DNA from 2 places in the Geodermatophilus sp. SYSU D00708 genome. Region 2 is predicted to be linked to the other one. Evidence: predicted binding sites of a transcription regulator. Region 2 holds the regulator's gene; the other holds the start of a gene.

Region 1 (14,597 bases), on a different contig from region 2:
TCCAGGTGCGCCTCGACCTCCCGCATCCGCGCGGCGCGCGGGCCCTCGGGCAGCAGCCGCACGAAGGTGGCGACGACGTCGAGCACCCGCTGCCGGGCCTCGGCGGAGAGCTCGGCGACCGGCACGCCCTCGACCGGGATGACCCGGTTGTCCTGGAAGGCGCCGGCCAGGTGCCGCTCGTCGCCGGGGTGCACCCGGCCGGGCGGCATGGCGGGGTCGACCATCTGCTCGTACACCGTCGCCCGGGCGCGCTGGTCGGGGTCCAGCGCGGCCATGACGGCCAGCCCGGCGTCGATCCGGTCGGCGAACAGGCCGGAGATGCCGGCGTGCGGACCGGCGTCGATCTCGTCGGGCTCGGCGCCGAGGAACACCGGCGAGACCACCATCCGGCCCTCGACGACCAGGCAGTTGACCGCGCAGTGGTGGCCGTAGAGCTGCCAGCCCCACGGCGCCCGCAGGTCCGGGGTGCCGTAGACGGCGACGTTGTAGCTCCACTCGCCGAGCACGGTGGGCAGGTCGACGACGTCGCCGAGGAAGCCGTTGACGAGCATCATCGCGTGCACCGAGGCCGCCCCCTCGGGCGAGAGGGAGGCCCGCACCAGGGCGAGCGCGGCCTCCCGCACCGGCGGCGGCTGGAACTCCAGCCGCAGGCCGGTGTCGTACTGCATGAACTCCGGGTTGGCCCAGGTCTGCCACTCGACGGCGTCGACGTCGAAGGCGACCCGGGCGCGGTCCTCGGGCGACAGGGCGGCCAGCAGCGCCTCCGCGGCGCCGACCATCGCCTCTACCGGCGCCTCCTCGCCCGGCCGGGCAGGCTCCAGCGGGTACAGGCCCTCGCGCAGGGTGCCGTCCTCGGTGACGCCGCGGAACTCGTTGCCGTAGAGCGGCGTCCAGCCCTCGACCAGGCCACCGGTGAAGGTGCCCGGGGTCTTGGCCAGCTCGCCGTAGGCGTAGGGGTCCAGGCCGCGGACCTCGGCCAGCCGCGGGTGGTCGTGCGGGAACAGGTACTGGCGGAACTCCCCGGACACGGCTCAGGCCTTCCGGGACTCGTTGCCGACCACGGGGTTGCGCAGCACGCCCAGCCGCTCGACCTCGACCTCGACGACGTCGCCGGGCTGCAGCAGCCACTGCGGGTCGCGGGCGTAGCCGACGCCGGACGGGGTGCCGGTGGCCAGCAGGTCGCCCGGGCGCAGGGTGAACGTCCGGGAGATCAGCGCGAGGGTGTCGCCGACGGTGTAGACCATCTCGTCGGTGCGGCCGTCCTGCACCGTCTCGCCGTTGACCCGGGTCTGCACCCGCAGGCCCTCGCGCAGGTCGCCGACCTCGGCCGCGGGCACCAGCGGGCCCAACGGGCCGGAGTTGTCGCCGTTCTTGCCCAGGATCCACTGGCTGGTCAGCTTCTGCGCCCGCCGCGAGGTGAGGTCGTTGAACGTGGAGTAGCCGACGACGGCGGCCAGCGCCTCCTCCGGGGTGGCGTCGACCAGGGTGGAGCCGACGTAGGCGACGACCTCGCCCTCCCAGTCCAGGCCGTCCTCGTCGGAGGGCACCGGGACCTCGGCGCCGTCCACGGTCAGCGAGGCCGTCCAGCGGGCGAACAGCGTCGGGTAGGGCGGGAGGTCCTGGCCGGCGAAGGAGCCCTCGGCGACGTGCTTGAGGTAGTTCAGCCCGATGCAGACCACGCGGGCGCCGGGCAGCACCGGCGGCACCCGCTCGACGTCGGCGACGGCGAGGGTCTCCCCGGCCGGCTCGCGGGAGAGCAGGCCTGCCGCGTCGGCCCAGAACTCCTCCAGCGGCGCCACCACGGTCACCTGCGCGCCGTCGTCGGACAGCGCTGCGACCTCGACCGGTCCGCCGTCCCGGCGGATGCCCACGATCTTCATGACTGGTTCCTCTCGTTCGTCAGGTGGCGCCGCAGGAACGCGAGTGTGCGGTCGAGCGCGTCGCGGGCGGCGTCGGGGGCGCCGAGCCACATGTTGGTCGGCGCCGGCGGAGGTGGACAGCGTGACGTGCGCGCCCGCGCCCTGCAGCGCCGCGGCCAGCCGCTGGCTCTGCACGCAGGGGACGAAGCGGTCGGCCGTGCCGTGCAGCAGCAGGAACGGCGGCGCGGCGGGGGAGCCGTGCCCGGCCAACCCGCCTGACGGCCCGGTGGTCGTCGACGAGCTGGCCGGGCCGGCCCTGCCGGTCTCCTGGGTGGCGCCGCGCCGGTTCCCCGGCGACCTGCTGACGCCGGTCGAGGGCGGGTGGCGCCTGGCCGCCCGCGACCCGGACCCCGCGTCGGAGGACCTCGCGTCCGCCGGCCGCCGGCAGGAGCACCTGTCCGCCCGGTTCCGCGCGACCGTGCGGGTGGACGGCGTGGGCGGGCTGTCGCTGCGCATCGACGCCCGCCACCACCTCGACCTGGAGCTGGACGGCGACCGCGTGCGGGCGGTGGCCCAGGTCGGCCCGCTGCGGTCGGTGCTGGGCGAGGCCGCGGTCGCGGGCGAGGTCGTGCTGGAGATCCGGACGCTGCCCGGCGAGGGGCACTTCTCCTCGACCGCGCTGGCGCCCGACGTCCTGGTCGCCGGTCTGGTCGGCCGGGACGGCGGGTTCGCCGAGCTCGGCCGGCTGGACGGCCGGTACGTCGCGACCGAGGTCGCCGGCGGCATGACCGGCCGGCTGGGCGGCCCGTGGTGCGCGCGCGGCGAGCTGGTGGTGCGCTCGTTCTCGTACGCCGGCACCGACGACCCCCGGGAGCTCCCGTGACGCCCGACCCCTCCCTCGACGCGCTCCCGCTCGAGGAGAAGGCCGCGCTGCTCTCCGGCCGCGACTTCTGGACGACGGAGCCGGTCGGGGACGTCCCGTCGGTGGTGCTCACCGACGGGCCGCACGGCGTCCGCCGCCAGCAGGGCGACTTCGCCACGATCGGCATCCACGCCAACGTCCCGGCGACGTGCTTCCCACCGGCGGTCGCCGTCGCCGCGAGCTGGGACCCGTCGGTGGCCGAGCGCGTCGGGCGGGCCATCGGCCGCGAGGCGCGGGCGCTCGGCGTGCACGTCGTCCTCGGGCCGGGGGTGAACATCAAGCGGTCGCCGCTGTGCGGGCGCAACTTCGAGTACTACTCCGAGGACCCGCTGCTGGCCGGAGTGCTCGGCGCCGCGCACGTGCGGGGCCAGGAGGCCGAGGGCGTCGGCGCGTCCGTCAAGCACTTCGCCGCCAACAACCAGGAGACCGACCGCATGCAGGTCAGTGCGGACGTCGACGAGCGCACCCTCCGCGAGATCTACCTGCCGGCCTTCGAGCGGGTCGTCACCGAGGCGCGGCCGGCCACGGTCATGTGCGCCTACAACAAGGTCAACGGCGTCTACGCGTCGCAGCACCGGGAGCTGCTCACCGAGGTGCTGCGCGACGAGTGGGGCTTCGAGGGCGTCGTCGTCTCCGACTGGGGCGCGGTCGACGACCGGGTCGCCGCACTTGCTGCGGGGCTGGACCTGCAGATGCCCGGCGACCGCGGTGCCGGCGACCGGCGGGTGGTCGAGGCCGTGCGCGCCGGTGAGCTCGACGAGGCGTTCGTCGACGCGAGCGCGGCCCGCGTCGCCGCCCTGGCCCGCTACGCCGGCGAGCCGACCGACGGGTTCGATGCCGACGCCCACCACGCGCTGGCCCGCGAGCTGGCCGCCGAGTGCGCCGTCCTGCTGCGCAACGAGCACGCGACGCTGCCGCTGTCGGCCGGGGCGCGGATCGCCGTGGTGGGCGAGTTCGCCCGCACCCCGCGCTTCCAGGGCGGCGGCAGCTCGAACGTCGCCCCCACCCGCGTGGACTCCGCGCTCGACGCCGTGCGGGCGCTCGCGCCGTCGGTGGCCTTCGCCCCCGGCTTCTCCCTCGACGGCTCCGGGGACGCCGCCGCCCTGCGCGAGGAGGCGGTCGGGGTGGCCCGCGCCGCCGACGTCGCCGTCGTCTTCGCCGGGCTGGGGGAGGCCGAGGAGTCCGAGGGCTTCGACCGCGAGCACCTCGACCTGCCGACGGTCCAGGTCGAGCTGATCGGCGCAGTCGCTGCCGTGGCGCCGCGGACCGTCGTCGTGCTCTCCCACGGCGGCGTGGTGTCGCTGGAGGGCTGGCACGACGACGTCGACGCGATCCTCGACGGCGCCCTGCTCGGGCAGGCCGGCGGCGGCGCGCTGGCCGACCTGCTGTTCGGCGTCGTCGCCCCGTCCGGGCACCTCGCCGAGACCATCCCGCTGCGGCTGGAGGACGTCCCGAGCTTCCTCGCCTTCCCCGGCGAGCAGGGGCACGTCCGCTACGCGGAGGGGGTGATCGTCGGCTACCGGGGGTTCGCGACGCTGCGCCGGCCGGTGCGCTACCCGTTCGGGCACGGGCTGACCTACACGACCGTCGAGACGACGGACCTGCAGGTGGTCGCCACCGGAGACGACACGGCCACGGTGTCGGTGACGGTGGCCAACACCGGCGGGCGCGCCGGCAAGCACGTGGTGCAGGTCTACGTGGCGACGACGGCCGGGCCGGTCCGCCGTCCGGCGCGGGAGCTGCGCGCCTTCACCAAGGTCGCGCTGGCGCCGGGGGAGAGCCGGACCGTGCGGCTGGACCTGGACCGCCGGGCATTCGCCTACTGGGACGTGCGCGAGAGCGGCTGGGTCGTCGCGCCGGGGGAGTACGCGGTGCAGGTCGGGGCCAGCGCGCTCGACGTGGTGGCCGAGGCGGTCCTGACGCTGGCCGGCGACGACCTCGTCCCGGTGCTCACCCTCGACTCCGCCCTCGGCGAGTGGGTGGCCCACCCGGTGGTCGGGACGGCGCTGGTCGAGGGGTTCGCCACGTGGCTGCCGGACCTCCCGCCGCCGTCCACCGAGGCCAGGCTCGGCATGCTGCGGATGGTCGCCTCGATGCCGATGCGCCGATTCGTCGCCGACCTGGGGGCGTCGATCCCGGCCGGCGAGCTGGACCGGCTGCTCGAGCGGGCCGCCGCGGCGCGGGTGGGCTGACCGTGCGCTACGTGGCCCTGGGCAGCTCGTTCGCGGCCGGGCCGGGCATCGAGCCGGTGCTGGAGCCCGGCTGCGGGCGCTCGGGCGCCAACTACCCGCACCTGGTCGCCGAGCGGCTCGGCCTGGACCTCGTGGACGTCTCCTGCGGCGGCGCCACCCTGGCCTCCGTCGTCCGGACGCCGCAGGTGCTGCTCGGCGGGGCCACCGTGCCGCCGCAGATCGACGCCGTCGACGAGCGGACCGACCTGGTCACGGTCACCGTCGGCGGCAACGACGTCGAGTACCTGCTGACGATGCTGCGCTGCTCGTACCGGGTGGCGCCCTCGGCCGCGCCCGCCTCGGCCCGCGCGTTCTTCGGCGCGCCGGTGGACCCGGCCGCCGTCGAGCGGGCGCTGGGCGGGCTGGCCGTGGAGCTGACCGCGGCCGTGGCAGCGGTGCGGGAGCGGGCGCCCCGCGCCCGCGTGGTGCTCGTCGACTACCTCACCGTGCTGCCGCCGTCCGGCGGCGGGTGCCCGGCCCTGCCCATGGACGACGGCGACCTCGCCCTCTGCCGCGGGATCGCCGAGCAGCTGGAGGCGGCCACCGCGACCGCCGCCCGGGCGGCCGGCGCCGACCTCGTGCGCGCGTCGGCGGCCAGCCGCGACCACTCGGTCTGCTCCGCGGATCCGTGGGTCACCGGCTGGGAGTTCGGCGACGTGACGGCCGGCGGCGTCGTGCCGTACCACCCGAACGCCGCCGGGATGCGCGCCGTCGCCGACCTGGTCACCGGCCACCTGCGGCGCGTCTGACCCTCGTCCGCCACTGGGGCGACCTCCGCGACGGACCGCGACGCGTACGGCACAGTGGGCGTGAGCAGCGCAGGCCTGACCCAGGAGTGGCGATGGGCACCCTCGACCGCGGTCCCTGGGGGGACGGCTCACCGCGACGCGACACCGGGGCGGACTTCCTCGGTCAGCAGTCCAGCGCGGGGAACGACGCCGGCCTGGAGCTGGCGCTGGCGCGGTTGATCCGCTGGTTGGGCCGGCGCCGCACCGGCCGCGGGAAGCCGGCCCCGAGCGAGGAGTAGCGCTCGACGGGTCAGCGCCGGCGCCCTTCCCGGGTTCGTCGGGGTGACCCGTGGCTTCGTGATCGCCGGGACACCGCGGTCGTCGGTCGTGCTGCTGCGGCGGTGCGTCGAGCACGAGTCAAGCCCCTGCGATGATCTGTGGACAGCGCTCTGAGCTGGGGATTCGAGCTGCGGCGGGGGCCTTGCGGCGGTAGACTTCGAACACGTGATCGAACCGTTGGGGAGGTGTCGTGGACGAGCTGACCGCAGCCCTCGACACCCTCGGCGGGGAGGAGCTGGCGCGGTTGTTCGGGCCGGCGCTGCTGGTCCGGCTGCGCGGGCTGTTGTGCGCGCAGAACCGGCTGGCCGCCGAGGTGGCGCGCACGGTGGCCGAGTGCGAGGGCACCGGGGCGGCGGAGTTCGACGGGCTGAAGTCGATGGCGTCGTGGCTGCGCGGGCACGGGCACCTGTCGGTGGCCGAGGCCGGCCGGGTGGTCCGCGCCGGGCGGGCGCTGGAACACCTGCCCGCCGTCGGGGCGGCTTTCGCCGCCGGGGCGGTGACCGAGGGCCAGGTCGCGCTCATCGAGCCGATCACCCGCCCGGAGGCGCAGGCCGCCGCGGCCGCCGCCGGTGCCGACCTCGGCGAGGTGGACGCGGTGCTGGCGCAGGTCGCCGCGGAGCGGCCGCACGACGAGCTGCGGCAGGTGGTGCACCACTACCTGGCCCGCCTCGATCCCGACGGGCCCGAGCCGGATCCGACCGCGGGTCGGCGGCTGACCATCGCCCGCCACGCCGACGGGTCGCTCACGGGCCGGTTCGACCTGGACGCGGTCGGCGGGGAGAAGCTGGCCGCCGCGCTGGAGTCGGTCGTGCAGGCCGGCCGCTGCGCCGCCGACGACCGCTCCCGGCCGCAGCAGCTGGCCGACGCGCTGGTGCAGCTGTGCGACAACGCCTTGGCCGCCGGGTCGCTGCCGCAGCTGCGCGGGCACAAGCCGCAGGTGCTGGTGCAGATCGGCATCGAGGACCTGGTCGACCCGGCCACCGCCTCCGGTGCCGGCACGCTCGCCTCGGGGCGGTGATCTCCGCGGCGCGCGCCCGGTGGCTGGCCTGCGACGGACAGCTCACCCGGATCGTGCTCGGCCCCGACGGGGTCCCGCTGGACTACGGCCGCACCCTCCGCCTCGTCCCGCCCCACCTGCGGCGGGCGGTGGAGGTGCGCGACGGCGGCTGCGTGTTCGCCGGCTGCGGCGCCCCCACCTGGTGGTGCGACGTGCACCACGTGCTGGAGTGGATCCACGGCGGCCACACCAGCCTGGACAACTCCGCTCTCCTCTGCGAGCGGCACCACACCAAGGTGCACCACGGCTTCCGCGTCGAGCGACGACCCGACGGCCGATGGCGCACCTGGCGCCCCGACGGCACCCCGATCCACACCGGCCCACTGCTCCCCGCCGCCGCCTGACCCGCCGCGGGCCCCCCGCGGCCTGACCCGCCGCCGCCTGACCCCGCCCGACCCGATCCCTTCGGTTGCGGAGACTGCACCGAGTGTCGCTGCGGCAGGATCGTTGAGGTGGTCAGCCTGCGCGTCCCCTGTCGAGGGCTGCTCTTCGACGCCGACGGCGTGCTGGTCGACTCCGACGCCAGCGTCGAGCTGTCCTGGTCGCGCTGGGCCCGGGAGCGCGGGCTGGACCCCCGGGCGGTCGCCGCGGTGGTGCACGGGCGACGGACGGCGGACACCGTCGCGCTGCTCGTGGACGAGGCCGGGCGCACCGACGCGCTGGCGGCCATCGACCGCTACGAGGTCGAGGACGCCGCCCGGGTGAGCGCCGTGCCCGGGGCCGCGGACCTGCTCGCGTCCCTGCCCGCCGGGACGTGGGCGGTCGTCACCTCCGGACGCCGGGAACTGGTCACCGCCCGGCTCGCCGCGGCCGGCCTCCCGCTGCCCGCGGTGCTGGTCTGCGCCCAGGACGTCTCCGCGGGCAAGCCCGACCCGGCCGGCTACCGCGCCGCCGCCGAGGCGCTCGGCCGGCCGCCGGGGGAGTGCGCCGTCCTCGAGGACAGCCCGGCCGGGATCGCCGCCGGTCGCGCAGCCGGGGCGACCGTCGTCGGCGTCAGCGAGCGCGCCCTCGACACGGACGTCCCGGTCGTCGTCCGGGACCTGCGCGGCACCTCGTGGGACGCCGACGCGCTGCTGGTCGACCCGGGCGCCCTGCTGCGCGGGTGGTCCGGAGAGGCAGGGCAGGATCGCAGCGACCCGCACCCGACCGCCCCAGGAGAACCGTGACCGTCGTCCCGCCGCCGCTCGAGCACGTGCTGCACCTGGAGGTGACCGTCGACCGGCCGATCGAGATCGGGACGACCCCCGCCGGGCACCGGCGGGTCATCCCGATCACCGGCGGGACGGTGTCCGGGCCGCTGATGACCGGCCGGGTCCTCCCCGGCGGCGCGGACTTCCAGGTCATCCGCACCGAGACCGAGACGGTGGCCGAGGCGCGCTACGTCCTGGAGAGCGACCGGGGCGAGCGGGTGTACGTCGAGAACCTGGGCCTGCGCACCGGCTCGGCCGAGGACGTCGCCCGGCTGCGGCAGGACCTCCCGGTCGACCCGGCGCGCATCTACTTCCGGTCCACGCCCCGCTTCGAGACCGACGCGCCCCGGCTGGCGATGCTCACCTCGCACGTCTTCGTCGGCTCCGGGGTGCGCCACCCCGCCGCGGTGGTCTTCGACTTCTTCCGCGTGGGCTGAGCGGGGGTCAGCGGGGCAGCGACGTCGGCGCGTAGGCCAGCATCCGCCAGCTGCCGTCCGCGCGGGTCCAGACGGCGAGGGCGAGGTTGTCGATGTGCTTCGGCGTGCCGTCCACCACGACGTCCGAGGTCATCCGGCCGATGACGATCGCCGCGTCGCCGGCCACCTCGACCCGCTCGACCGGGTGCTCCGCGCTGCGGTAGACGTAGTAGCCCGTCCTGAGCTTGTCGAGGTACTCGTCCTTGGTGTCGCGCCTGCCGCTGGAGTGGGCGTAGCTCATCCCCGGGGCCAGGAGGGCGTCCAGCGCGGTGAGGTCGCCCTCGACCATCGCCCGGTAGCGGCGGTCCTCCGCCTCGAGCACCGCCTGCACGTCCTCGCTGGTGTCGGCCATGCCCCCATCGTGGCGGGCGGGAACGGCGCCGCGCACGCCGGGTCCCGCCGGCGACCGGTGCCGCCGGCGGGCGGGAGGGTCTAGCGTCCGCGCGTGGACGGCGACGAACGCGCAGGTCCCCGCCGGGGGGAGCCGGCCGCCCGGCGCCCCGCCGACGAGGCCGGCTGGTTCCGGCAGGCCCCGCCCTGGCTGCGGCGCGGCGTGGTCTTCGCGCTCGTCGCGGTCGCCGTCTTCCAGGTGGCCGTGTGGGCCTTCGCCAGCCTGCGCGGCTTCCTCGGGCTGTTGTTCCTCGCCTGGCTGTTCTCCATCAGCGTGGAGCCGGTGGTCGAGCGGCTCACCCGCGCCGGCCTGCGCCGGGGCGCGGCCACCGGCCTGGTCCTGTTCGCGGTGACCGCGCTGGCCGTGGGCTTCCTCGCGGTCTTCGGGACGCTGCTGGTCGACCAGCTCATCGAGCTCCTCCGGGCCCTGCCCGGCGTCGTCGAGGAGGTGGTCCTCTGGGTCAACCGCACCTTCGACTCGTCCTTCCGGCCCAGTGACATCGTCGACTCCCTCGACCTCACGCCGGCGCGGGTGCAGGGCATCCTGTCCGACCTCACCCCGGGTGTCGTCGGCATCCTCACCGCGCTGGTCGGGCTGCTGTTCCAGGGCCTGACGTTCCTGCTCTTCGCCTACTACATGTCCGCGCAGGGCCCGGTGCTGCGCGCCACCGTCGCCCGGTGGTTCCCGCCGCGCCAGCAGCGGGTGATCTCCACGGTGTGGGCGATCGCCGCGCAGAAGACCGGCGGGTACCTCGTGTCCCGCTTCCTCCTGGCCTTCATCAGCGCCTTCGCCACCGGCATCCTCCTGTGGGTCCTCGGCGTCCCGTTCTGGCTGCCGCTGGCGCTGTGGACCGGGGTGGTCTCGCAGTTCATCCCGACGATCGGCACCTACCTGGCCATCGGCGTCCCGGCGCTCATCGCCCTGGCCGGCCAGCCGATCGACGCGGTCTGGGTGGTGGTCTTCGGCGCGGTCTACCAGCAGGTGGAGAACTACCTCCTCGGCCCGCGGATCACCGCGCGCACCGTGGAGATCCACCCCGCGGTCGCGTTCGGGTCGGTCATCGTCGGGGCGGCGCTGTTCGGGCCGATGGGCGCGCTGGTCTCCATCCCCGTCGTCGCCGCGGTCCAGGCGGTGGTCGAGACCTACGGCCGCCGCTACGAGCTGGTGCCCGACGAGGAGGCGGACGGTCGCGCCGATGAGTCCGCCCCGGAGGCGCGGTCGGAACCGGCATGAGCGACGACGCGGCAGCCATCCGCGACCTGGTGACCCGCTGGGCGGCGGCGGTGCACACCGGCGACCTCGACGCGGTCCTCGCCGACCACGCCGAGGACGTCGTCGTGTTCGACGTCCCGCCGCCGGACGACGGCGTCCGCGGGCTGGCCGCCTACCGCGAGATCTGGCCGGCGTTCTTCGCGTGGCAGCGCCAGGGCGCGTCGTTCGAGCTGGTCGAGCTCGACGTCACGGCCGGGTCCGACGTGGCCTACGCCCACGCGCTGCTGCGCTGCGGCACCCCCGAGGAGCTCGCGGAGGCCCCGGGCCGACGGCTGCGGCTGACCCTGGGCCTGCGCCGGGAGGACGGCCGCTGGGTGGTCGCGCACGAGCACCACTCGTTCCCGCTGCCCTGACCCGCCGGCCGCCCCGGGGAGCGGCCAGCGGGCGGGCGGGCAGGGGGATGATGAGCCCCGTCGGGCCGCCCTGGGCCTCGGCCCCCCGCAGGGTCCCGCCGCGAGCTCGCGAGCGGTGGGGGGCAGGGGGTCCTTTCTCAGTGCTCGGCCTTCTCCTTCTCGTACCGCTCGGTCATCGTGGCCACCGCCTGCATCTGCTGGGCCGCGTAGTCCTCCCGCTTGCCGCTGGCGTACTCCTTCCAGTCCAGCGTCTGCTGCGCGTGGCTCACCTCGCCGCCCTGGAAGTGCGGCACGACGCGCTGGGCGATCAGTTCCCACGACCGCTTGGTGGCCTGCGGGTTGGCCCACTCGTGGCCGAGCAGCAGCATGCAGCCGAACCCGCCGGACTGGTCCCACAGCCGCTGCACCTGGGCGCGGGCGTCCTCGACGGTGCCGATCGCACCGATGCCGGCCTCGTTGATGAAGTCGATCATCTCCTTGGCGTCGCCGCCCTCGACCGCCATCTGCGGGAAGGCCGCGGTCTTCTGAAAGTACCGGAACCAGGTCTCGATGCCGTACTGGACGTCGGCGTAGGCCTGCTCCCGCGTCTCGGCGACGTGCATCAGCCCGACCAGCCGCCAGTCGCGCCGTGACACCGTCTGGCCGAAGTGCTCGGCCCGCTCCTGGACGACGTTCCAGTGGTGGGCGAGCGCGTCGAAGCCCTCCTTGGTGAGGGTCGCCCCGATGGAGAGCAGCCCGATGCCGTGCTGGCCGGCCATGCGGGGCCCGGTGGGAGAGGCGACCGCCGCGACGGCCACCTCGAAGCGCGGCTCGGTGTAGGGCCGCAGGTGCAGTCGGGCGTTGACCAGCTCGTGCGTGCGGGTCTTCTGGGTGACGGTCTCCCCGCGCAGCAGCCGCATGATGATGTCGAGGTCGACCTCGAGCAGCTCGCGGGTGTCGGTCGGGTTGAGCCCCAGCATCATCGAGTCGGTGGGCAGGGAGCCGGGGCCGCAGCCGAGCATCGCCCGCCCCCGGGTGAGGTGGTCGAGCAGCACCATGCGCTCGGCCACCCACAGCGGGTTGTGGTAGGCGATCGAGGTGACGCCGGTGCCGAGCTTGATGTGCCGGGTCCGCTCCGCCGCCGCGGCGATGAAGATCTCCGGCGAGGCGATGATCTCGGTCCCCGCTGAGTGGTGCTCGCCGATCCACGCCTCGTCGTAGCCGAGGCGGTCCAGGTGCTCGACCAGTTCCAGGTCCCGCTGCAGGGCCAGCGTCGGGTTCTCCCCGGCGGGGTGGAACGGGGCGAGGAACGTGCCGAAGCGCAGCCTGTCCATGGGTCCTCCAGGAGTCGGGGCGGTCGGCCGAAAGTAACGTGGATCACACCGCAGACGGGAGATCCGCTCGTCGAGCCGATCCCGTTCCGGCGGCGTAGCGTTCCGGCACCACCGTTCGAGGGACGCCCATGGGCCTGCTCCGCCGGATCGACGCCGCACGCGGCGCCGCGGGCGCGGCTGCCCGCCTCGGCATCGGCCTGGCCGCCGCCCCCGCGCTGGTCACGGCCGGCCTGCTGGGCGGACCGGCGCGGGCCACCGTGCGGACTGCGGGCGAGGTCACCACCGCGGCAGTCGGCGTCGGCCGCCGACTGGCCCACACCGCGGCGGTCACCGGGGCCCGCACCGTCGGCACCGTGCTCACCGGCGCCGACCCTGTCCCCGACGGGCACCTGCACTCGCTGCTCGACGCCGCCAGGGGCATGGTCGAGCCGCCGAAGCACCGGCACACCCGGCGGGTGTGGGCCGACCGCGGGCACGTCCAGCTGGAGGTGTGCGCCCCCTCGGTCGAGGAGCAGCCGGAGGTGCGCCGGGCGCTGCGCCGCCAGCTCGAGCGGCTCGAGGGTGTCCAGTGGGCGACGGTCAACGACGTCGTCGGCCGGGTCTTCGTCGCGTTCGACGAGCGCCGGGTGGGCATCGGGGACGTCGTCGGCGCGGTGACCGCCATCGAGCAGGCCCGGGGTGGTGCGCAGGTCTTCCCCGAGTCGGTGGAGCACCCGGCCGATCTCGAGCCGCTGCTCGCCGCGGCCGTGGCGGCCGCCGTCGACACCGCCTCGGTCGGCGTCGCCTACCTGGCCAAGGTGCTGCCGATCCCGGCGGTGTCCCGGCACGTCACCCTCGCCATCGCCCTGCTCGACAGCCAGCGCTGGGTCCGGTCCAACCTGGAGAAGCGGGTCGGTGTCATCGGCACCGACCTCGTGTTCAACGGGACGAGCGCGTTCCTGCACGCGCTGACGCAGAGCCCGGCCATCCCGGCGCTCAACGCCGCGGCCGCCATCCAGCAGGTGGCGGAGCTGCGCGCCCGCCGCCAGGTGTGGCAGCGCCGCGAGGCGGAGCTGTGCGGCCCCGAGCCGGAGGACGAGAGCGAGCCGCTCACCCCGCCCGGGAAGCGCCCCCAGCCACTGCCGGACGGGCCCGTCGAGACCTACCGCGCCCGCCTGGAGCCGATCTCGCTCGCCGCCGCGCTGGGGATGCTGCCGCTCACCGGCAGCCCCGGGCGGGCGGCGGACATGCTCAAGTCGCAGAACCCCAAGGCCGCGGGCCTGGGCCGGGAGTCCTTCGGCGCCACGCTGGACCTGCTGATGTGCCGGCGCGGGGTCCTGCCGCTGGACGGCGCGGCCTACCGGCGGCTCGACCGCGTCGACACCGTCGTCCTCGACGCCGCGACCCTGTGCACCGGCCCGCCCGTCGTCATCGAGGCGACCGCCACCGCCGAGGGCTGGGACGACGCCGCCGTGTGGACCGCCGCGGTGCGGCTGCTGGGCGAGCACGACGCCGCGCCCGACGGCGACGACGACGGCGAGCCCCGGGTCCGGCTGGGCCCGGCGCGCACCGCGGACGGCGCCGAGGGCGGCGAGGTCCGCAGCCTGCTGCGCGGGCGCCGCCGGGTGGGCGTGGTGACCATCGCGCCGGAACTCGACCCGCACGCCGAGGCCCTGATGGCCGCAGCCTCCGAGGCCGGCCACCGGCTGGTGCTGCCGCGGCACGTCGGCACCCGCGAGGTCGCCGGCGCCGCCGACGAGGTGGCGCCCGCCGAGGAGCAGCTGGTCGAGACCGTGCGGCGGCTGCAGGCCGAGGGGCGGGCGGTGCTGCTCGTGTCGGCCACGGACGGCCCGGCGCTGATGGCCGCCGACGTCGCGATCGCCCCCGTCGTCCCGGGGTGCGCCCCCGCCTGGGGTGCGGACCTGGTCACCGGGGCCGGCCTGGTCGACGCGTGCGCTCTCGTCGCCGCCACGGTCCCGGCCCGGTCGGTCAGCCGCCGGTCGGTGACCACCGCCGTGACCGGCAACGTGCTGGGCGGGCTGCTCGCCGCGGTCGGCAGCGCCCGGTACGGGCAGGCCAAGGCGACCGCGCCCGGCAAGACGGCGAGCACCGCCACGCTGGTCGACGGCGCGCTCACCGCGGTCCGCGCCGCCCGGCGGCCGGTACCACCGCCGTCGGTGCACACCCCGTGGCACGCGCTGGACCCCGACGACGTCCTCGCCCGGCTGGCCGACCTCCCGCAGCAGCCCGACGGGCCGGACGGGCGGGTCCCCGGGGCGGTGCGGGTGGTGCGGTCCCTGCCGGTGGTGCGCGTGCCCGCCCGCTTCCTGCGGACCGTGGCCGCCGAGCTCGCCGACCCGCTCACCCCGGTGCTGGCCACCGGCGCCGGCGCCACCGCCGCCCTCGGGGAGAACACCGACGCGCTGCTGGTCGGCGGGGTCACGGTGATGAACGCCCTGGTCAGCGGGTTGCAGCGGCTCCGCGCCG
Region 2 (14,597 bases):
ACGACCGGCGGCGACGGGTGGTCGCCCCCTCGTCGGCCTCGCGCGAGTCGATGACCCGGCTGTCGGGGTTGTGGCAGAAGGGGCAGCGCAAGGCGACTCCCCTCCCCTCGTGGTGGTCCGTCGATCGCTCCGCCCGGCCGGTGCGGCGGCCGCGGAGCGGCCGGAGCGCCGGGCCCGGGAGGTCGGCTGTGGACCCTCCTGGGGACATCCGGTGGACGCCACGGGGAGAACCTGAGGACCGGCCTGTGGACGGGCTTACAACGGTGCAACTACTAGATGTAGGGGAACCCTAGGCCGCGGCCCACAAGATCTGCAAGCCGGGACACGCCCTCGAGACACGGCCGTGACCAGGGACGCTCTGCCGTCACACCCGCCACGGCGATCCGTCGCGACACGCCCCGCGGGGGTCGCTCGGAGGCGCCGGAGGGGTGTATGGCGTGTCGGTGAGACGACCGCGACGACGGGACGGAACCGGGTCAGGCGCGGACGACGCCGTCGGCACGCGGGCTGCGCGGCCGCGGCACACGGTCCCCCAGGCGCAGGGGCCGGGTGAGGCAGTCGAGCTCGGGGCGCGGCGGGACGGCGACCGCCTGGAGGTCGACGCGGGTGTCGTCGTCGGCCGCCCGGTGCCTCCCGGCCACCGCAGCGGGCGCCCGGTGACGGCCGGCGAACGCGCTCCCGACCGCCGGCATCTCCGCGGTGACGTCCCCACCGTGCCGACGCCGGGACGGACCGGCACCCCCGGCCGGCGCCAGAGCCGGCGCGCCCAGCACACCGGCGACCAGCCGCTCGCGGGCCGCGGCGCGCCCGAGGTCGAGTACCGGCGCGCCGGCACCCGCACCGGGGACCGCCGCGGCGGCGCCGGCGGTCGCCGGACGCGGCTCGGGCAGCCGCAGATCGCTCAGGGCGGTCCAGATCTCGCGGTTCCGGCCGGCGACCGCCACCCGGACCCAGACCTCACAGGAGCCCTGCGCGTCGTGGCGCCAGCCGAGGATCGACCCCGGCCACCAGGCTCCGTCCACGGACACCTCGACCGACTGCGACTGTTGGGTGAAGACCGCTGCTCGGCCTCCGGACGTCCGCGACACGGCACTGACGTTAGGTGGCCCGATGACCACAGAGCGTCAACGTCTCCGCACGGAGGGTTGACGAACCTGGCCGGTCCGCCTTGTCGCTGTCTGGCCTCGGCCGGGACCGCACCCGGGCGGCGGCGCGGTTCGTCGGCGACGTCAGGGCAGCTGGAGGACCTGGACGTCAGGGCAACTGGAGGACCTGGCCCGGGACGACCCGGGCGCCGTCGAGGTCGTTGATCTGCTCGATGGCGTCGACCACGGCGCGCACGTCCTCGTCCGGCCCGGCGAAGTCGGCGGCGATCGACCACACGCTGTCCCCGGCCTGCACGACGACGCTGCGCTCTCCGGCCAACCGCAGGTCGCCGTCACCGCCGGCCACCAGGGGACCGAGCCACGACCCCAGCGCCACGCCGGCACCCAGAGCGAGGACCACCGACAGCCGGCGGGCCCGCTGGGTGAGCCGCAGCCGCGATCCGGCGGCACCGCCGACCCGGCCACACCCCCCGCGCACCGGGCGACCCGACGGCGCACCAGGCACCGCCGCTCCCGCCGGACGCGCCGGCACCGGGCGCGCCACCCGGGGCCGCACGGGCACCGGCCGGGCCGCCCCGACACCCGGACGAGCAGCCTCAAGAACCGCCGGCCGGGACGGCGCCTGCACCGCCGGCCGGCCGACATCGACCCGGGACGGGACCGTCCGCGACACGGCGGGCCGCGGCGAGCGCCCCGGCTCGCTCCCGGCACCGCCCGGCACCGCCCGGAGCCGGGGCCGCCAGGGCACCTGCACCGCGTCGTCGAAGTCCAGCACCGCCTGCTGCACGCCTGCCACGACCACTCCTCCCGACCGACCCCGCACCGTCGAACGTCTGTTCGATTCGAACGTCTGTGCGATGTCTACCGGACGGGTCCGACAAACACCATCCCGCCCCGCCGAGCACTTCGAACATGTGTTTGATCGAGGGCCCTGAGCACGCTACGGTCGGTCCCGACGGACGAGACGTGCTGCGGTGAGCAGCCGACGAGGAGGCGACGGTGGCGGAGAAGAGCGGGACGTCGGGGAGCCGCCGGAGGACGGCCGGCACGCCGGCGACCACCGAGACGGCAGCCGTGCGCACCTTCCCCGACCGGGGTGAGGCCGGCGACGGCCTGACCCAGCGGCAGCGCCGCGTCCTCGAGGTCATCCGCGACTCGATCGACCGCCGCGGGTACCCGCCCTCGGTGCGCGAGATCGGTGAGGCCGTCGGCCTGTCCTCGGCCTCCTCGGTGGCCCACCAGCTGACGGTCCTGCAGAAGAAGGGCTGGCTGCGCCGCGACCCGAACCGGCCCCGGGCCCTCGACGTCCGCCTGCCCGGCGACGCCCCCGCGGAGCTCGTCGCCCCGGCCGCCCCCGCCGGCGTCGAGGAGGGTCCCGCCCCGACCTACGTGCCCCTGGTGGGCCGGATCGCCGCCGGTGGCCCGGTGCTCGCCGAGCAGGCCGTCGAGGACGTCTTCCCCCTGCCCCGCGAACTGGTCGGCGAGGGCACGCTGTTCATGCTGAAGGTGGCCGGTGACTCGATGGTCGAGGCCGCCATCTGCGACGGCGACTGGGTCGTGGTGCGCCAGCAGCCGACCGCCGAGAACGGCGAGATCGTCGCGGCCATGATCGACGGCGAGGCGACGGTCAAGACCTACAAGCGCCGCGACGGTCACGTGTGGCTGCTGCCGCACAACCCCGCGTACGAGCCGATCCCCGGTGACGAGGCGACCATCCTGGGCCGCGTCGTGACGGTGCTTCGCCGGGTCTGACGCGCGCCCCGCGCGCTCAGCTCAGCGCCGCCGCACGCTCAGCACACGCCCCGCCGCACACTCAGGAGCGGCGGCGCAACCTCCCGACGATCCACACCAGCGCGGCGGCGACGACCGCAGCGAGCACGCCGGCCGCGATGACCGTCGCGCCGCCGTCGTCGGTGCTGAGCAGGTCCGGCACGGAGCCGTCCGCCGACCCGGAGGCCGCGGCCGGGCTGGGGACCGCGCTCAACGGGACGACCGTGACGTCGGCCGGCAGCCCCTCGCTGGACACGACCAGACCGGTCGTGTCGGCGGTGAAGCTGATCGCCTCACCCTGCGGCGACTCGGGCAGGGGCAACCGGACCGGGTCGGCGGCCAGCGCACCGGCCACGTCGGATCCCGACAACGGCCACACGTAGGCGTCGGTGTAGGTGCGCAGCGCGACGAAGCGGCCGTCGGGCGAGACCGCTCCCCCGGTGACCATCAGCTGGCCGGCGCGCCCGACGGGGCCACCGGGAGTGCCGGTGAGCGTGAACTCGACGCCGGCCACCTCGGTGAGGCCGACCGTGCCGGCGTCCACGAGGGCGCTCACGGGGCGGTACACCTTGCTCGCGCCGAGCACCTCCTTGGACACCAGGTAGGGCGTGCCGTCGGGGGCGAGCAGGAGCGCCTCCACGTCGCGTCGTCCCTCGGGGAAGGCCAGCCGGTAGACCTCGGTGGTGTCGTCCGGGCGAAGGGCGATGAGCGCCACCGTCTCCCGCGTGCCGTTGTTGTCCCCGGTGTCGGCCAGCCACACCGTCCCATCGGCCGCCACCGCGAGGTCCTCGGGGTCGTAGGGGTCCACCGCCGCGCTGCGCACGTCGATCACCAGGCAGGTGGCGTCCAGGACGTACACGTCGACCCGGTCCCCGCCGTCGTCGATGGCCAGCATGCGGTTCCCCACCACCGCCAGGCCGGAGAGCTCCGGCAGGCGCGGGTCGGTGACCTGGCACTGCGTGCGCGGGCCCGCGGCCTCCTCGGCGTACGCGGGCACGCCGGCACCCTGCACGAGCGTCAGTGCGAGGGCCGACCCCGCTGCCAGACGCCGTACCGCGGAGCCGCTACGCGGACGGGTGGCCAGCTCGGGCACCCACCCAGCGTGACATCGCGACTGCGTCCAGTGCGTGAACCACGCCCAACAGCAGGATGCCGACCGACGCTCCGACCACGGCGTCGGTGACCCAGTGGAAGTCCAGGGACACCATGGCCACGCCGGTGGCGACCGGTCCGGCCACGCTCAGCAGCCGGAACGTCCGCTGCACGCCGGCCGAGAGACGGAACTCCACCGCCTGCCAGCGGGCGACGCCCCACATCAGCACCGCGTTGGCCACGTGGCCCGACGGATAGGACTGGCCGTCGCGGTGGAAGAACGACCCCGGGTAGGCCGGCGCGGTGCGCCCCGTCCCGTACTTGAAGCCGTAGACGACCACGGTGAGCAGCGCCAGCGCGACCAGGACCCGTAGCAGCGGCACGACCGTCCGGCGCGACCAGAGCAGGTAGCTCACCAGGACCGCCAGGACGATCAGGATGAAGCCGCGCCCGCCGAGCTGGGTGACCGCCCAGACCGGCCAGTACGCCGCGGAGTCCTTGAGGTCCCAGGAACTGACCACCTCGGAGACCCGCAGGTCCATCCGCTCGAGGACGCCGCGGCTGAGCAGGTCGGCGGTGACCGCCACGGTGACGAGCAGGGCCGCGCCGAGCAGCCACCACGGCGGCCGGCCGGCGGAGACGACCCGCTCGTGCGGCGCGGTCGCGACGTCGCCGGCCGCTGGGCGCTCGCCCGGCCGTCGCCGCACCGCGCCGCTGGTCACGTCCTCACGGTACCGGGACGTGACCCGATCGTGACCTCGGCTGACCGGAACGGGCGCGCCACCCCGGTCAGCCGACCGGAGCGGCGAACTCCTCCAGGGCGGCGGCGAGCGCGCCGTCCACCCGGGCGGTCAGCCGGGTCCCGCCGGCCTCGTGCTCCTCCCGGAGCACCTCGCCGTCGCGGTGCACGCGCGCGACCAGGTCGCCGCGGTCGTAGGGCACCAGCACGTCGACGTCGACGTCCGGGCGGGGCAGCCGTGCGGCGACGATGTCACGGAGCTGCTCGACGCCCTGCCCGGTGCGGGCGGACACCCACACCGCGCCGGGCAGCGCCCGGCGGAGCATGAGGATGTCCTCCTCGCTCATCGCGTCGACCTTGTTGACGACGATCAGCTCGGGCACCGCCGAGGCGTCGATCTCCTGGAGGACGACGTGGACGGCGTCGATCTGGCCCAGCGGGTCGGGGTCGGAGCCGTCGACGACGTGCAGCAGCAGGTCGGCGGCGGCCACCTCCTCGAGCGTGGACCGGAAGGCGTCGACCAACTGGTGCGGCAGGTGCCGCACGAAGCCGACGGTGTCGGTGAGGGTGTACTCCCGGCCGTCCGGGGACTGCGCCCGCCGGACCGTCGGGTCCAGGGTGGCGAACAGGGCGTTCTCCACCAGCACCCCGGCGCCGGTCAGCCGGTTGAGCAGGCTGGACTTGCCGGCGTTGGTGTAGCCGGCGATCGCCACGCTCGGGACGGCGTTGCGCCCCCGGCTGCTGCGCTGGGTGGCCCGGGCGGTGGCCATGCCGGCGATCTCCCGCCGCAGCTTGCTGACCCGGGCGCGGATGCGCCGTCGGTCGGTCTCGATCTTCGTCTCACCCGGACCGCGGGTACCGATGCCGCCACCGCCGGCGACCCGGCCACCGGCCTGCCGGGACAGCGACTCACCCCACCCGCGCAGCCGGGGGAGCATGTACTGCATCTGGGCCAGCTCGACCTGCGCCTTGCCCTCCCGGCTCGACGCGTGCTGGGCGAAGATGTCGAGGATCAGCGCGGTCCGGTCGACCACCTTGACCTTGAGGATCTTCTCCAGCGCGTTGAGCTGGCCGGGCGTCAGCTCGCCGTCGCAGATCACCGTGTCGGCGCCGGCCGCGGCGACGATGTCGCGGATCTCGGCGGCCTTGCCCGAGCCGACGTAGGTGCCCGCGTCGGGCTTGTCGCGCCGCTGGCTGACCGCCTCCAGGACCTGCGAGCCGGCGGTCTCGGCCAGCGCGGCGAGCTCGGCGAGGGACCGGTCGGCGTCGGCCTGGGTCCCCTCGGTCCAGACACCGACCAGCACGACGCGCTCCAGGCGCAGCTGGCGGTACTCGACCTCGGTGACGTCGGCGAGCTCGGTGGACAGGCCCGCCACGCGGCGCAGCGCGCCGCGCGCCTCGAGGTCGTAGGAGCCCGTCGTCTCCTCCGGCTCGCCCCACCGCTCGGCGGGACGGGTCGCCTCCTCGGCCGGCTCGGGGGCGGCGCGCAGGGCCCGCTCCTCGGCGCCGCCGTGGCCGGCGCGGTTCTGTGCTGTCGTCATCGTGTCCAGCGTGGCACGCCCCACCTGCCGGGGCATCTGAGTTGTCATCGCCCGGTACAACACCGCGGCCGCCCGGGACCATCCCGACGCGTGACCGGGGCGGCGCCGGGTAGGGCCGGACCCCGACGACCACGAGGAGGCCGAGCATGACCGAGAGCAGCAGCCCGGGCGCCGACGAGGAACTCGACGACCCGGGCCGCGACCCCAAGGGCCTCGACCCGCCGCGCAACCCCCTGGGCGCCGGTCCCGACCAGGACAGCGGCCGCGGCCGGCCGTCGGGCAGCCCCGGCACCGCCGGCGAGTCGATGATGCCGGAGGCTCCGGAGGGCGAGGAGACGCCGAAGAGCTGAGGGACTCCGCGGGCGGGTCAGTCCCCGAGCCACTCGGGGGTCAGCTCGCCCGCGGCCACCACGACCGCGGGGCCGGTGAGCACCGTCGTCGTCGCGTCGATGCGGACGGTGAGCCGGCCGCCGGGGACGTCGACGACCACCGTCCCCGCGTCGGCCCCGCCGGCCTCCAGCGCGGCCCACGCCGCCGCGCAGGCGCCGGTGCCGCACGACCGGGTCTCCCCCACGCCCCGCTCCGACACCCGCAGCCGGACGTGCGCGGCGGGCTCGAGCACGTTGACGAACTCGACGTTGACCCCGTCCGGGAACAGCGCCGGGTCGACGCCGGGTGCGGTGCCGAGGTCGAGGGTGTCGACGTCGACGTCGGTCAGGCAGGCCAGGTGCGGGTTGCCCATCGACAGCGCGCGGCCGGGGAACGACGTCCCGTCCAGCTGCGCCGCCCCGTGGCCGAAGGGCCGGGCGGGCCCCATGTCGACCCAGTACCCCCCGTCGGGGGCCGCACCGACCCGGCGCGGCCCGCCACGGGTGCCCACCAGGACGCCGCCCTCGCAGGCGGCGCGGTCGAGCAGCCCCTCGGTCACCAGGACGTGCAGGAACAGCCGGATGCCGTTGCCGCACATCTCGGCGTGCGAGCCGTCGGCGTTGCGGTGGTCCATGAACCACTCGCACTGCCCGAGCGCCTCGCCGAGCACCGCGGGCGCGTCGGGCACGTGCACGCTGCGGACGACGCGCAGCACGCCGTCCCCGCCGAGACCGGCCCGCCGCTCGCACAGCCGGCGCACCATCACGGCGTCCAGCCGGTCCTCCGGCCAGAGGCTGCCGTCGGGGTCGGGCAGGACGACGAAGTCGTTCTCCGTGCCGTGTCCGACGAGCACCCGGTTCGCAGTCACCGGCCGATCGTACGAGCGGTGATCAGCGCCTCCGCGGCGTCGACCAGATCGGGGCGGGCGGCGTCGAGCCAGGTGGTCGCGGCGTCGCGCCGGAACCACGACCGCTGCCTGCGGACGAAGCGGCGCGTGGTCGACACCGTGCGCTCGCGGGCCTCCTCGGCGGTCAGCTCGCCGTCGAGCTGGGCGAGGACCTGCGCGTAGCCGAGGGCCCGCGACGCGGTGGGGCCCTCCCGCAGGCCGTCGGCGGCCAGCGCCTCGACCTCGGCGACGAAGCCGGCCGCCCACATCCGGTCCACCCGGACGGCGATCCGCCGGTCGAGCTCGGCGGGGTCGCGGTCCAGGCCGACGACGACGGCCGGGTAGTGCGGCCGGGGGTCCGGCAGCTGCGCGCGGAAGGGGCCGCCGGTGATCTCCACGACCTCCAGTGCGCGCACGATCCGGCGTCCGTTGCTGGGCAGCACCACTGCGGCCGCGGCGGGGTCGACGGCGGCCAGCCGGGCGTGCAGGACCGCCGGGCCCGCCTCGGCGAGCTCGGCCTCCAGGCGTGCCCGGACTGCCGGGTCGGTGCCGGGGAAGTCCAGCTCGTCGAGGACGGCCCGGACGTAGAGGCCCGACCCGCCGACCAGCAGGGGCACGGTGCCCGCGGCCCGCAGCCGGTCGATCTCGGCCCGCGCGAGCCGGCGGTACTCGGCGACCGACGCCGCCTGCCGCACGTGCCACACGTCGAGCAGGTGGTGCGGGACACCGTCCCGCTCGGCGACGTCGGGTTTGGCGGTGCCGATGTCCATGCCGCGGTAGAGCTGCATGGAGTCGGCGTTGACCACCTCACCGCCCAGCCGGTGGGCCAGGGCCACGCCCAGTGCGGTCTTGCCGGTGGCGGTCGGACCGACCAGGGCGACGACGGGCGGCTGCGCCGTCACGGGACCAGCCAGTCGGCGACGAGGTAGCCGACGCCGTAGGGGGCGAGGTCCGCGTGCAGCCGTGCCTGCACCTCCCGGCCGGTGAGCAGGGCCCCGACGGCGCGCCAGGTGGGCACACCGGAGGCCAGGAGCCGCTCCCCCTCGGCGGGGTCGAGCCCCGCGAGCGCCGCCGCGTCCCCGGTCGCCAACGCCCGCGCGACGGCCTCGTCGAACGGCCCGGCGGCCGGGTCCAGGTAGCCGGGGGCCTTGACCGTGCGGCGCGCCGAGCCGTCGCCCATGGCCAGGACGCCGACCCTCCCCGGCAGCCCGGTGACGGCCGCGGCGAGGTCCGCGGGCGCCACGCCGAGCCGCACGCCGTCGAACCCGGCCTCGTCCAGCAGCCAGGCGCCCACCGTGTGCGCGAGTGGCGTGGACCGGCCGCCCGGGCGTCGCTGTCCCGCGAACGGCACGTCGAGGTCGACGCCGAAGCGGCGGAGGTCCCCGCCGTCCCCCGCGCCGAACCGGCCGTCGGCGCCGCCGCCCACGACGACCACCGCCTCCGGCCGGTGGGCGAGCAGCGCGTCGAGCGCGTCGGCGCAGGCCGCACGCAGGTCGCTGGTCTCCGGCACGGCCCGCCCCTCCACCTGCGGCATGAGCAGCGGCGGGCAGGGACAGAAGGCGACCGTGAGGAGACCCGGGGTCCCCTGGGCGGCGGATCCGGCCGGGCTGGAGCTCACCCGAGCAGTGTCGCGGATGCGACGTGGGACACTGCGGTGCGTGTCGAGCACGGAGAACGCCGAAAGCACCTCGCAGCAGGTCCCCACCCCGGACACGGCCGGCTCCGAGGCGGTCACCCCCGAGGCGGGGACGGCGGCCACGCCCGCCCCCGGCGACGCCGCGCTGGCCGACCCGGCCGCGGGGTCACCGGAGGTCGCCGCACCGTCCGGGCCGGCCCCGGGGACGCCCACCGGCAGCGCCCCCGAGGCAGCCGCCCCGGTCGGCGACCCCGGCACCGTCCCGCCGGGGACCGTGGTGCCGGAGGCGGTCGCACCGGACGCCGCGAGCCCCGACGCCGCTGCCGAGGCCGCCGTCCCCGAGGCCGCCGTCCCGGAGGCCGTCGTCCCGGAGGCCGCTCCTCCGGCGCTCGTCCCGGAGGCCGCTCCCCCGGCGCTCGCCCCCGCCCAGCCGGCGTCGGACCCCGCGCAGTGGGGCCGGGTGGACGAGGACGGCACCGTCTACGTCCGCACCGCCGACGGGGAGCGCGCCGTGGGCTCCTGGCAGGCCGGCGACCCGGCCGCGGGCCTGGCCCACTACGCCCGCCGCTACGACGACCTCGCCACCGAGGTGTCGCTGCTCGAGGCGCGGCTGAAGGCGCACACCGGCAACCCCAGCGAGCTGAAGTCCAAGGCGCAGGCGCTGGCCGACTCGATCCCCACCGCCACCGCCGTCGGCGACCTCGACGGGCTGGCCGCCCGGGCCCGCGCGATGGTGGAGACCGCCGACTCCGCGGCCGCCGAGTCGCGGGCGGAGAAGGCGGCCGCCCGCGCCGCCCAGGTCGCCCGCAAGGAGGCGCTGGCCGCCGAGGCCGAGCAGATCGCCGCCGAGTCCACCTCGTGGAAGGCCGCCGGCGACCGGCTCAAGGCCATCGTCGAGGAGTGGAAGACCATCCGCGGCATCGACCGCAAGACCGACGAGGCGCTGTGGACCCGGTTCGCCGCCGCCCGCGACGCGTTCAGCCGCCGCCGCGGCGCCCACTTCGCCGCCCTCGACGCCCAGCGCAGCGAGGCCCGCGCGGCCAAGCAGGAGCTCATCCGGGAGGCCGAGCGGCTGTCCACCTCCACCGAGTGGGGCCCGACCAGCGCCGCCATGCGCTCGCTCATGGACCGCTGGAAGGCCGTGCCGCGCACCGGCCGGGACGGCGACGACGACCTGTGGAAGCAGTTCCGCGCCGCCCAGGACGTCTTCTTCGCCGCCCGCGCGGAGCAGGACAAGGCCCGCAACGCCGAGCAGGTGGCCAACCAGCAGGCCAAGGAGGAGATCCTGGCCGAGGCCGAGAAGCTCGACCCGTCCACCGACCTCCGCGGCGCGCAGAACGCGCTGCGCAAGCTGCAGGAGCGCTACGACGCGATCGGCCACGTGCCGCGGGGCGTGATGCGCCAGCTCGAGGACCGCATGCAGGCCGTCGAGCAGCGGGTCCGCGGCGCGGTGGACTCCTCCCGGGCGCGGGTCACCCCGGAGAACCCGATGGTCACCTCGATGCGTCAGGCCGTCGCCAAGGCCGAGGAGCAGCTGGCCAAGGCCGAGGCCGCCGGGGACGCCAAGCGGCTCGAGGAGGCGCGGGCCAACCTGGCCACCCGGCGTGAGTGGCTGGCCGAGGCCGAGAAGGCCGCCTCCCGCCGCTGAGGACCGAGGCACACAGGAGGCTCTGCACACGTCCAGGAGGCCCAGGACGTGTGCAGAGCCTCCTAGGCCTGGTTCAGGCCGGGGCGCCGATCCGCGGCATGCCCAGCAGCACGCCGGGGGTCGTCGGGCGGGTGCCGGCCTCGGCGGCGTCCCCGGCCCGGGTCCGCCGGTGGGACAGCAGCGGGCCGTCGGCGACGAGGTGGTGCGGCGCGGCCTGGGTGATGACGGTCTCGACGACGTCCCCGGGCCGGACGCCGTCGGCCGCCGTGAAGTGCACCAGTCGCCCGTCGCGGGCCCGGCCGGAGAGCCGCCCGGTCCGCGCGTCCTTGCTGCCCTCCCCCGCGGCGACCAGCAGCTCGACGGTGCGGCCGACCTGGGCGCGGTTCTCCGCCCAGCTGATCTCCTCCTGCAGCGCGACCAGCCGCTCGTAGCGCTCCTGGACGACGGCCTTCGGCAGCTGCCCCTCCATCTCGGCGGCGGGGGTCCCGGGCCGCTTGGAGTACTGGAAGGTGAAGGCGCTGGAGAACCGGGCCCGACGGACGACGTCGAGGGTCTGCTCGAAGTCCTCCTCGGTCTCCCCGGGGAACCCCACGATGATGTCGGTGGTGATCGCCGCGTCGGGCATGGCCGCCCGCACCCGGTCGATGATCCCGAGGTAGCGCTCCTGCCGGTAGCCGCGGCGCATCCGCCGCAGCACCTCGTCGGACCCCGACTGCAGCGGCATGTGCAACTGGTGGCAGACCGCCGGCGTCTCGGCCATCGCGTCGATGACGTCGTCGGTGAACTCGCGCGGGTGCGGGCTGGTGAAGCGGACCCGCTCCAGCCCCTCGATCCGGCCGGTGGCGCGCAGCAGGTCGGCGAAGGCGCCCCGGTCGCGGAACTCGACGCCGTAGGCGTTCACGTTCTGGCCGAGCAGGGTCACCTCGAGCACGCCCTGGTCGACCAGCGCCTGCACCTCGGCCAGGATCTCGCCCGGACGGCGGTCCTTCTCCTTGCCGCGCAGCGACGGGACGATGCAGAACGTGCAGGTGTTGTTGCAGCCCACGCTGATGGAGACCCACCCGGAGTAGGCGGAGTCCCGCTTGGCCGGCAACGTCGAGGGGAAGACCTCCAGGGCCTCGGCGATCTCGACCTGGGCCTCGGCGTTGTGCCGGGCCCGCTCCAGCAGGGCCGGCAGCGAGCCGACGTTGTGCGTGCCGAAGACCACGTCCACCCACGGCGCGCGGCGGACGATCTCGCCGCGGTCCTTCTGCGCCAGGCACCCGCCGACGGCGATCTGCATGCCGGGGCGCGCGTCCTTGACCGGCCGCAGGTGCCCGAGGTTGCCGTAGAGCCGGTTGTCGGCGTTCTCCCGCACCGCGCAGGTGTTGAGGACGACGACGTCGGCGTCCTCGCCCTCGGTGGCCGGCGCGTACCCGGCCGCCTCCAGGAGCCCGGACAGGCGCTCGGAGTCGTGCACGTTCATCTGGCACCCGTAGGTGCGCACCCGGTAGGTGCGCGCGGCCGCGGGCGGGTCGGCGTGGCTCAGCTCGGTTCCCATGACGGACCGAGGGTACGGCGCGCCGACGGGTCGGCGGCCGTCGCGCCGGGGCGGTCAGACGCCCGGGCCGGGCTGGTCCTCGTCGAACTCCGCCTGTGCCCTGCCGGTGTCGGTGTCCAGGTCGTCGATCATGCGTCCTCCTCGCCCGGTCCGGCGGCGGACCTCGTGCGGCGGGCCCGGCCAATACCCGCCGATGACACGCGCCACAGCCACCGCGGGGTTGTTACTCCTTCGTGATCGCTCGGTTCGGTCCGCGCGGCGTACCGGCCCTAGGGTCGCCAGGGTGACCAGCCCCGCGAACACCGATGCGCGCAGTTCGGGAGGACCTCTCGTCCGCCTGTCCGGCGTCAACAAGTGGTTCGGCGAACTCCACGTGCTGCAGGACATCGACCTGTCCGTGGACCGCGGCGAGGTGGTCGTCGTCATCGGCCCCTCCGGGTCCGGCAAGTCCACGCTCTGCCGCACGATCAACCGGCTGGAGTCCATCCAGCAGGGCGAGATCACCATCGACGGCCAGCGGCTGCCCGAGGAGGGCAAGGCCCTGGCCCGGCTGCGCAGTGACGTCGGCATGGTGTTCCAGAGCTTCAACCTCTTCGCCCACAAGACGATCCTCGAGAACGTCACCCTGGGCCCGGTCAAGGTGCGCAGGCAGTCCCGCGGGGAGGCCGACAAGCGCGCCCGCGAACTGCTCGACCGGGTCGGTGTCGGGGCGCAGGCCGACAAGTACCCGGCACAGCTCTCCGGCGGTCAGCAGCAGCGGGTGGCGATCGCCCGAGCCCTGGCCATGGACCCCAAGGTCATCCTCTTCGACGAGCCGACCTCGGCGCTGGACCCCGAGATGATCAACGAGGTCCTCGACGTCATGACCTCGCTCGCCCGTGACGGCATGACCATGATCGTCGTCACCCACGAGATGGGCTTCGCCCGCCGCGCGGCCAACCGGGTCGTCTTCATGGACGGCGGCCGCATCGTCGAGGCGACCGACCCGGAGTCGTTCTTCACCAACCCGCAGTCGGACCGGGCCAAGGACTTCCTCTCGAAGATCCTCAACCACTGAGAGCCCGGTAGGAAAGGAACGCACATGCGCATCACCCGCTACGCCGCCGCCGTCGGGGCGCTGGGCCTCGCGCTCGCCGGCTGCTCCAGCGAGGCCGGCCAGCAGGCCGAGGAGTCCGCGGCGAACACCCCCGAGGTGGCCGCGGACGCCACCTTCCCCGCCGGGACGACGATGGCCGAGCTCTCCGAGGCCGGGTCGATCACCGTCGGCACCAAGTTCGACCAGCCGGGCTTCGGGCTGCTCAACCCGCAGACCCAGACCCCCGAGGGCTTCGACGTCGAGATCGCCAAGATCGTCGCCGGCGAGCTGGGCATCGCGCCCGAGGACGTCACGTTCACCGAGACCGTCTCGGCCAACCGCGAGCCGTTCATCCAGAACGGCCAGGTCGACATCGTCGTGGCGACCTACACGATCAACGACACCCGCAAGCAGGTCGTCGACTTCGCCGGGCCGTACTACGTCGCCGGCCAGGACATCATGGTCGCGAAGGGCAACCCCGACGGGATCGCCGGCCCCGACGACCTCGCCGGCAAGACGGTCTGCTCGGTGGAGGGCTCCACCCCGGCGCAGAACATCCGGGACAACTACCCGCAGGCCAACCTGGTCACCTACGACGTGTACTCCAAGTGCGCCGACGACCTGGCCAACGGCAACGTCCAGGCGGTGACGACGGACAACGTCATCCTGACCGGGCTGGTCGCCGGCAACCCCGAGGGCTTCGAGCTGGTGGGCAACCCGTTCACCGAGGAGCCCTACGGCATCGGCCTGGCCCTCGGCGACACCGAGTTCCGGAACTTCATCAACGACGTCCTCGAGGAGTCCTACGAGGACGGCCGGTGGGCCGAGGCCTGGGACCGCACCGTCGGGCAGATCACCGGCGAGCCGGCTCCCGAGCCGCCGGCGGTCGACCGCTACTGAGACCCCGCGGCGCCGCCGGGCGGACACCCGCCCGGCGGCGCCGTCCGCTACTGACCCGGTGAGGGTGCGGTGCAGTTCATCACAGACAACTGGGACCTGCTGCAGAGCGCGTTCCTGACGACGCTGTCCCTGGCCGTCGTCAGCGGCGTGCTAGCCCTGGTGCTGGGCACGGTGCTCGCCGGCATGCGGGTGAGCCCGGTGCCGCCGCTGCGGGGGCTGGCCACCTTCTACGTCGAGGTCTTCCGCAACACCCCGCTGACGGTGGTGTTCTTCTTCTTCGCCTTCGGGCTGGTCT

Evidence for each region. Region 2 encodes LexA, which represses DNA repair genes until DNA is damaged. Its sites were predicted from a motif close to TCGAACANNTGTTCGA; they were not measured.
Region 1: the regulator LexA is predicted to act here: its motif matches at 6,237-6,252, upstream of ACI79D_RS08990 (DUF222 domain-containing protein).

The regions. Positions count from the first base shown of each region.
Region 1 is NZ_JBJGYS010000008.1:11,460-26,056, reverse strand. Features, by position in the region: gene ACI79D_RS09025 (DUF3500 domain-containing protein) at 1-1,028, opposite strand, end outside; gene ACI79D_RS09020 (fumarylacetoacetate hydrolase family protein) at 1,032-1,880, opposite strand; partial or broken gene ACI79D_RS09015 (hypothetical protein) at 1,992-2,375, opposite strand; gene ACI79D_RS09010 (hypothetical protein) at 2,353-2,742, shown strand; gene ACI79D_RS09005 (glycoside hydrolase family 3 C-terminal domain-containing protein) at 2,739-4,973, shown strand; gene ACI79D_RS09000 (SGNH/GDSL hydrolase family protein) at 4,976-5,761, shown strand; gene ACI79D_RS08995 (hypothetical protein) at 5,854-6,039, shown strand; gene ACI79D_RS08990 (DUF222 domain-containing protein) at 6,270-7,097, shown strand; gene ACI79D_RS08985 (HNH endonuclease) at 7,094-7,480, shown strand; gene ACI79D_RS08980 (HAD-IA family hydrolase) at 7,589-8,302, shown strand; gene ACI79D_RS08975 (DUF3237 domain-containing protein) at 8,299-8,763, shown strand; gene ACI79D_RS08970 (nuclear transport factor 2 family protein) at 8,771-9,154, opposite strand; gene ACI79D_RS08965 (AI-2E family transporter) at 9,248-10,426, shown strand; gene ACI79D_RS08960 (YybH family protein) at 10,423-10,818, shown strand; gene ACI79D_RS08955 (LLM class flavin-dependent oxidoreductase) at 10,956-12,131, opposite strand; gene ACI79D_RS08950 (cation-translocating P-type ATPase) at 12,260-14,597, shown strand, end outside.
Region 2 is NZ_JBJGYS010000006.1:128,984-143,580, forward strand. Features, by position in the region: gene nrdR (transcriptional regulator NrdR) at 1-91, opposite strand, end outside; gene ACI79D_RS07695 (hypothetical protein) at 477-1,022, opposite strand; gene ACI79D_RS07700 (LysM peptidoglycan-binding domain-containing protein) at 1,255-1,584, opposite strand; gene lexA (transcriptional repressor LexA) at 2,106-2,858, shown strand; gene ACI79D_RS07710 (hypothetical protein) at 2,920-3,873, opposite strand; gene ACI79D_RS07715 (phosphatase PAP2 family protein) at 3,941-4,690, opposite strand; gene hflX (GTPase HflX) at 4,758-6,248, opposite strand; gene ACI79D_RS07725 (hypothetical protein) at 6,395-6,598, shown strand; gene dapF (diaminopimelate epimerase) at 6,616-7,485, opposite strand; gene miaA (tRNA (adenosine(37)-N6)-dimethylallyltransferase MiaA) at 7,482-8,405, opposite strand; gene ACI79D_RS07740 (hypothetical protein) at 8,402-9,121, opposite strand; gene ACI79D_RS07745 (DUF349 domain-containing protein) at 9,162-10,787, shown strand; gene miaB (tRNA (N6-isopentenyl adenosine(37)-C2)-methylthiotransferase MiaB) at 10,861-12,327, opposite strand; gene ACI79D_RS07755 (hypothetical protein) at 12,382-12,540, opposite strand; gene ACI79D_RS07760 (amino acid ABC transporter ATP-binding protein) at 12,665-13,384, shown strand; gene ACI79D_RS07765 (glutamate ABC transporter substrate-binding protein) at 13,409-14,302, shown strand; gene ACI79D_RS07770 (amino acid ABC transporter permease) at 14,372-14,597, shown strand, end outside.